DNA from 3 places in the Paenibacillus sp. FSL R7-0128 genome. Region 3 is predicted to be linked to each of the others. Evidence: a T-box and tRNA genes for the amino acid it is inferred to sense, from the RefSeq annotation. Region 3 holds a T-box; the other regions hold tRNA genes.
The links. A T-box is a leader RNA that pairs with one kind of tRNA and senses whether it is charged. The one in region 3 lies ahead of NST26_RS16255 (alanine--tRNA ligase), so its partner is inferred to be a tRNA-Ala.
Positions count from the first base shown of each region.

Region 1 (2,320 bases), 2.9 Mb from region 3:
CCGCCTGGGGAGTACGGTCGCAAGACTGAAACTCAAAGGAATTGACGGGGACCCGCACAAGCAGTGGAGTATGTGGTTTAATTCGAAGCAACGCGAAGAACCTTACCAGGTCTTGACATCCAACTAACGAAGCAGAGATGCATCAGGTGCCCTTCGGGGAAAGTTGAGACAGGTGGTGCATGGTTGTCGTCAGCTCGTGTCGTGAGATGTTGGGTTAAGTCCCGCAACGAGCGCAACCCTTGACTTTAGTTGCCAGCAGGTGAGCTGGGCACTCTAGAGTGACTGCCGGTGACAAACCGGAGGAAGGTGGGGATGACGTCAAATCATCATGCCCCTTATGACCTGGGCTACACACGTACTACAATGGCCGGTACAACGGGAAGCGAAGCCGCGAGGTGGAGCCAATCCCAGCAAAGCCGGTCTCAGTTCGGATTGCAGGCTGCAACTCGCCTGCATGAAGTCGGAATTGCTAGTAATCGCGGATCAGCATGCCGCGGTGAATACGTTCCCGGGTCTTGTACACACCGCCCGTCACACCACGAGAGTTTACAACACCCGAAGTCGGTGGGGTAACCCGCAAGGGAGCCAGCCGCCGAAGGTGGGGTAGATGATTGGGGTGAAGTCGTAACAAGGTAGCCGTATCGGAAGGTGCGGCTGGATCACCTCCTTTCTATGGAGAATCGTTTCCTGCAACGGAAACATTCAAATCGGAAGCTTTGCTTCCACAATAGAACCTTCGGGTTCGAACACTCACTCGTGTTCAGTTTTGAAAGAGCAAGTCTCTTTCGTATGCGTTTGGTGGCGATAGCGGAGGGGTTCCACACGTACCCATCCCGAACACGACCGTTAAGCCCTCCAGCGCCGATGGTACTTGGACCGAAGGGTCCTGGGAGAGTAGGACGCCGCCAAGCGAACAATCAATTCATTGATTGCTTCACTACTGCAAGTTTTGTTATATGGGCTTTTAGCTCAGTTGGTTAGAGCGCACCTCTGATAAGGGTGAGGTCGGTGGTTCGAGTCCACCAAGGCCCACCATATAACAATCTAAATTGAATAGCTGGGGTCCCCGAAAAGTAATCGGAATTAACCTTTTTTTGGGGTGATTATATGGGGCCATAGCTCAGCTGGGAGAGCGCCTGCCTTGCAAGCAGGAGGTCAGCGGTTCGATCCCGCTTGGCTCCACCAATCATGTTTTACAACAGTATATGCACATTGTCTGTTATTTCGAACATCACAGTCGTGATTGTTTCATAATAACAGCAACTTGATCCTTGAAAACTGGATACCGAAACGAATTTGCGTTTTAGAACATTCCTTTAAGCTGAACTTGTGTAAACAAGTTTCATATTAATGGCGATACTAGCGATTTTCCTTAGGGAAAACGCATTGGTTAAGCTACTAAGAGCACACGGAGGATGCCTAGGCGCCAGGAGCCGACGAAGGACGTGGCGAACAACGAAACTGCCTCGGGGAGCTGTAAGCAAGCTTTGATCCGGGGGTGTCCGAATGGGGAAACCCAGCTGTGGTAATTCGCAGTTACTCATTTCTGAATACATAGGAAATGCAGAGGCAGACCAGGGGAACTGAAACATCTAAGTACCCTGAGGAAGAGAAAACAATAGTGATTCCGTCAGTAGCGGCGAGCGAACGCGGAACAGCCTAAACCAAGGGGCTTGCCTCTTGGGGTTGTGGGACGTCTCACATGGAGTTACAAAGGAATTCAGTAGGTGAAGAGGTCTGGAAAGGCCCGCGATAGAGGTAAAAGCCCTGTAGCCTAAACTGTGTTCTCTCCGAGACGGATCCCGAGTAGTGCGGGGCACGTGAAACCCCGTATGAATCCAGCAGGACCATCTGCTAAGGCTAAATACTACCTGGCGACCGATAGTGAAACAGTACCGTGAGGGAAAGGTGAAAAGCACCCCGGAAGGGGAGTGAAATAGAACCTGAAACCGTGTGCTTACAAAAAGTCAGAGCCTCTTTATGGGTGATGGCGTGCCTTTTGTAGAATGAACCGGCGAGTTACGTTTAACATGCAAGGTTAAGGTGAGAAGCCGGAGCCGCAGCGAAAGCGAGTCTGAATAGGGCGACTCAGTATGTGGACGTAGACCCGAAACCGTGTGATCTACCCCTGTCCAGGGTGAAGGTGCGGTAACACGCACTGGAGGCCCGAACCCACGCATGTTGAAAAATGCGGGGATGAGGTGGGGGTAGCGGAGAAATTCCAATCGAACTCGGAGATAGCTGGTTCTCCCCGAAATAGCTTTAGGGCTAGCCTCGGTGAATGGAGTGGTGGAGGTAGAGCACTGATTGGGTGCGGGGC
Region 1 covers NZ_JBBOCD010000001.1:6,845,930-6,848,249, reverse strand. Annotated here, with positions in the region: rRNA gene NST26_RS29090 (16S ribosomal RNA) at 1-670, shown strand, start outside; rRNA gene rrf (5S ribosomal RNA) at 795-911, shown strand; tRNA gene NST26_RS29080 (tRNA-Ile) at 959-1,035, shown strand; tRNA gene NST26_RS29075 (tRNA-Ala) at 1,110-1,185, shown strand; rRNA gene NST26_RS29070 (23S ribosomal RNA) at 1,389-2,320, shown strand, end outside.
Region 1: it has a tRNA-Ala gene. The T-box ahead of NST26_RS16255 (alanine--tRNA ligase) is inferred to sense a tRNA for this amino acid. The anticodon was not compared.

Region 2 (2,320 bases), 1.5 Mb from region 3:
ACCGATTCCAAGCATAATAATCCCATTGCACCAAACACACTGAACCAAGAGTTTAAGGTGCTTAAGCCCAACACCGTATGGGTCACCGACATCACGTATATCCCTTGTCGTGGAGGTCGCTTATACCTAGCTAGCGTCATGGATCTATGCACGCGAGAAATTGTAGGGTGGCGGCTGTATAACCATATGGAGACGAGCCTGGTCTTAGACGCGCTGCAGGCGGCGTACACGGCGAAGCGACCCGGCGAGGGCCTACTGCACCACTCTGACCGAGGGTCTCAATATACCTCAAAAGAATATGTCGACCAACTAAAGACATACCACATGAAATCCAGCATGAGCCGTAAAGGAAACTGTTACGATAACGCCTGCATTGAGTCTTGGCACAGTATTTTAAAGAAAGAGCTCATCTACTGTAATCCGCGCTTCAAAAACCCGGAACAGGCATATGATGCTATTTTCCAATACATTGAGTTCTATTACAATCGCAAGCGAATGCACAGCTCACTGGGGTATCTTTCCCCCGCCCGCTTTGCTAAGCAATTCACTAAAAAATCCGTTGCGTAACAGTCTACTTTCTTGACAGAAGTCCACAGATGGCGCTATTTATTAGATTTCATCTCATATTTGGATGGTGAAGAGGCCTTAAGCGCGATACGGTCCGTTAGCCCTTTCAATTATACTGAATAGAGAAAATAAGGGCTGTGGGGTCCGTAGCAATCCTTTAGACACATCTAGAACCGAAGGAACTCGATGGAAACCATATTTCGCAGTTTGGGTTCGGGGGTTCGGGTTCGGGGGCGGGGTCGGGTTCGGGGTTCAAGGTTCGGGAATGGACCTCAAGCCCTTGCTGTTCCCCTACTTAATCACCCATATTCCATGAAACAGCAAAAGAACGGCATCTCTGCCGTTCTTCATGTGATGGACTCTCAGGGGCTCGAACCCTGGACAAATAGATTAAGAGTCTACTGCTCTACCAACTGAGCTAAGAGTCCGTATGAAATTGGTGGAGCCAAGGGGGATCGAACCCCTGACCTCATCGCTGCCAGCGATGCGCTCTCCCAGCTGAGCTATGGCCCCATATTTTTTACAATTTTGCCAATTTAGAATTACATTATGTATTCTACAATCTGATCTGAGCGAGAAGCTCAAGTCGCTTATTCATCAATGTGTTTCGTAGGCGACTTCTATATAATACAGAAATCTGCTTTCAGTGTCAACACTTTTCCGAAATTAATTTTGATACAAGACGCTCCACCCGGGAACTGACCTCTCAACCTCAAGGCCAGCCCCACTACCCCAATCGAATCCTTCACTTCTAAACGGCGAAGCTTACAGCCCGTCCAGCTCCTCAGTCTTGGACAGCAGTCCCTTCAGTTCCTTCATGAACATGTTGATGTCCTTGAACTGGCGGTACACGGACGCGAAGCGGACGTAGGCTACCTCGTCGACAGGGTAGAGCTGCTCCATGACCAGCTCGCCGATCTGGCGGCTCTCGATCTCGGCGAGAGCGATGCCGCGCAGGCTTTTCTCCACCTCAGATACGATGACCTCCAGGCGCTCTACAGGGACCGGACGCTTCTCGCAGGCACGGATCAGGCCGCGGAGGATTTTGTCACGGCTGAACTCTTCACGGCTGCCGCCTTTTTTGATCACAATCAGGGGGGTCTCTTCAATCATCTCGAAGGTGGTGAAACGGCGGCTGCACAGTTCGCATTCCCGCCTGCGGCGAATGGACTTATTCTCGTTGGCAGGGCGCGAGTCCAGGACTTTGGTATTGGTGTGGTCGCAGTAAGGACATTTCATAAGCTTCTTCACTTCCTCATCATTAGAATGGTCAGGCCCCGTCCCTTGATACACAAGGGCTATGCGGGCATCATTTAATTTCCAGAAAACACCGTTTATTTGTTGTTATGAATCTGACATGTCCGGCACATAATACAGTTACCAACCGATAGGAGGTGAACAGCAATGAGCCAAAATAACAACTCCAATAACCTGGTAGCTCCAAACTCACGCGGTGCCTTGGAACAACTGAAATATGAAGTTGCCCAGGAACTAGGTATCACCCTCTCCCCAGACGGATACCAAGGCAATAAAACTTCTTACGAAAACGGTTCGATCGGTGGTTACATCACTAAACGTCTTGTAACCCTGGCTGAACAGCAACTGGCAGGTCAGTACAAATAATACCTGCCCACACGACATAAGCTTGCCTAAGAAGTATCGAACGGCCTCCGGCCGTTTGATGCTTCTTTTACATAACAGCAGCAGAAGTAACAAGCACCCTAGAACTCACTATAGAGCTCGGTGTATTGAT
Region 2 covers NZ_JBBOCD010000001.1:2,414,217-2,416,536, reverse strand. Annotated here, with positions in the region: gene NST26_RS09860 (IS3 family transposase) at 1-567, shown strand, start outside; tRNA gene NST26_RS09855 (tRNA-Lys) at 923-995, opposite strand; tRNA gene NST26_RS09850 (tRNA-Ala) at 1,005-1,080, opposite strand; gene nrdR (transcriptional regulator NrdR) at 1,333-1,806, opposite strand; gene NST26_RS09840 (alpha/beta-type small acid-soluble spore protein) at 1,972-2,190, shown strand; gene NST26_RS09835 (lytic transglycosylase domain-containing protein) at 2,289-2,320, opposite strand, start outside.
Region 2: it has a tRNA-Ala gene. The T-box ahead of NST26_RS16255 (alanine--tRNA ligase) is inferred to sense a tRNA for this amino acid. The anticodon was not compared.

Region 3 (2,320 bases):
ATATGATGATCGTAATATATTATAATCATCATATTTTAAAAGAGTCAACACTTCATAATAAATTGACATCAAATAATATGATAATTATAATATTTTAAAAACATTCATAAATACAGACTTATACAAAAGGGAGAGAGCAGGATGCCTTATCCGAAAGGACACAAGCTCAAAGTTCGAAGCCATATTATTACCAGCGCAGCCAAAGCATTTCGCACCCACGGCGTGCGGAATATTAGTCTTCCACATATTATGAAAGGTGCTGGACTGACGCACGGAGGATTTTACTCCCATTTTGCAAATAAAGATCAGCTTGTGATGGAGACCTGTCATTTCGCAATTAGTGACACCATCGACACACTTCAGAGAATTGCAGACCAAAATAAAAATGAAGATCAGACGCCGATTGAGGCCGTCATTGATTTTTACTTAAGCCCTCTGCATCGGGATCAGACGGAAGCCGGTTGTATCTTACCTGCTTTATCAGGAGAGGTTGCCCAGCTACCGGAAAATATTAGGCAAGCGTACACACAAGAGCTGCAACGTTTCATCGCGTTTATTACAAATATGGCTGGGATCGATCCCTCTAATAGTTATGCGTTGGTGAGCAGTATGGTGGGTACTGTGGCACTGGCAAGGGCAGTTAGTGATGAGAAGTTCAGTGATGCTTTATTACAGGCAGGTCTTGTGCAGATCAAACAAATGGTAAGCGCCGGCTCCAGGTTCCCCAGTTAGAACGGAATTGTTATTTGACGAAGTAAGTTGATTGTGCTAGCATTGCTTTAACTTAAAACGAAAAGGCTATGATGAGAAATAGTAACTATTAGGGATCTCACAGAGAGAAGATGGTTGGTGCGAATCTTCATTGATCTAATAGTGAAGCAGTCTCGGAGCTGTGGACCGAACAGAGGAATCTTAGTAGGCTTCAACGGAGTTCCACCGTTATTCAGGAAACAGTATCGGAGCAATCCCGTACTGATAGAGCGCAGAGCAATCTGAAGTTAGGTGGTAACACGGACATAATCGTTCGCCCTAAGTTGACAAGAAACATGTCAGCTTAGGGCTTTTTTGTTTTAAGCATAACTAATATTTGATGGAGGTATTACAATGACACCAGATGAGTTGAGACAATCCTATGTTGATTTTATGAAAAGAATAGGGGCTAGCCAAGTGCCTTCTTCTAGCTTGTTACCGGAAAATGATCCCTCAACGTTGTTTACAGGAAGCGGAATGCAGCCGATGGTTCCCTATTTATTGGGGGAAAAGCATCCGATCGGCAATGAGATTGCTAATATTCAGAAGTGCTTAAGGACAGTGGATATTGATGAAGTAGGGGATACGTCGCATCTGACATTTTTTGAAATGATAGGCCGGTGGGAGTTCAAAGCAAATGAACATAACTATAAGCAAAAGCAAATCGACGCTATTTGGCATTGGCAGATCATCGAATTAGGAATGGATCCGGGCAGGCTGTATATCAGTGCTTTCGCAGGAAGTGACGAATTGAATATACCGAAAGATACGGAAGCCCTTGGGCTCTGGTCAGCAAAATTCAAATCCGTCGGGATAGAACCCATCATTGAAGATGATCCCTGGCAATATGGGGCATCCAGAGGCGGGAAAATATTCTTATACGATGAAAAAGAAAATTGGTGGAGCCGGGCCGGAAGTCCTCTCCATATGCCGGTTGGTGAACCGGGTGGACCCGATAGTGAAATGTTTTATGATCTTGACCCAAGCGGTGATCCACTGGATCATCCTGCTTCTGAAAGCGACAGATTCCTGGAAATTGGGAACAACGTATTTATGTGTTACACAAAAGGAGAGACCGGATTCGTAAAAATGCAAAATCCCAATCTGGATTATGGAGGCGGATTAGAAAGGGTGGCTACAGCCCTTAACGGGGACAAGGATATTTACAATACGGCTTTCTTCCTTAATCCCAAGAACAAGTTGATGGAGCTAAGCGGTAAATCCTATGCTGACGATCTAAAGTCCTTTAGAATCATACTGGATCATGTGAGAGCGGCTACGTTTCTCATTAATGACGGTGCAGAGCCGGCAAATAGTGATGCAGGGTATATAACAAGAAGGCTATTAAGAAGGGCCATCCGTGCGGGTAAAAAAATAGGGATACAAGGAAGCTTTGTGGGTCAGTTGTCTGAAGTTTATATCGATGAAGCAACAGCTTATGAAGATTTGATCCGCAATAAAAAGAAAGTAATTGAAATCGTAAATAAGGAAGAAAGTCTTTTCTATAGAACATTACAGCAAGGAGAATTTGAAATACAGAAGCATCTGAAGAATAAGGGTAAAGTTACGG
Region 3 covers NZ_JBBOCD010000001.1:3,940,794-3,943,113, forward strand. Annotated here, with positions in the region: gene NST26_RS16250 (TetR/AcrR family transcriptional regulator) at 142-732, shown strand; T-box leader at 792-1,035, shown strand; gene NST26_RS16255 (alanine--tRNA ligase) at 1,105-2,320, shown strand, end outside.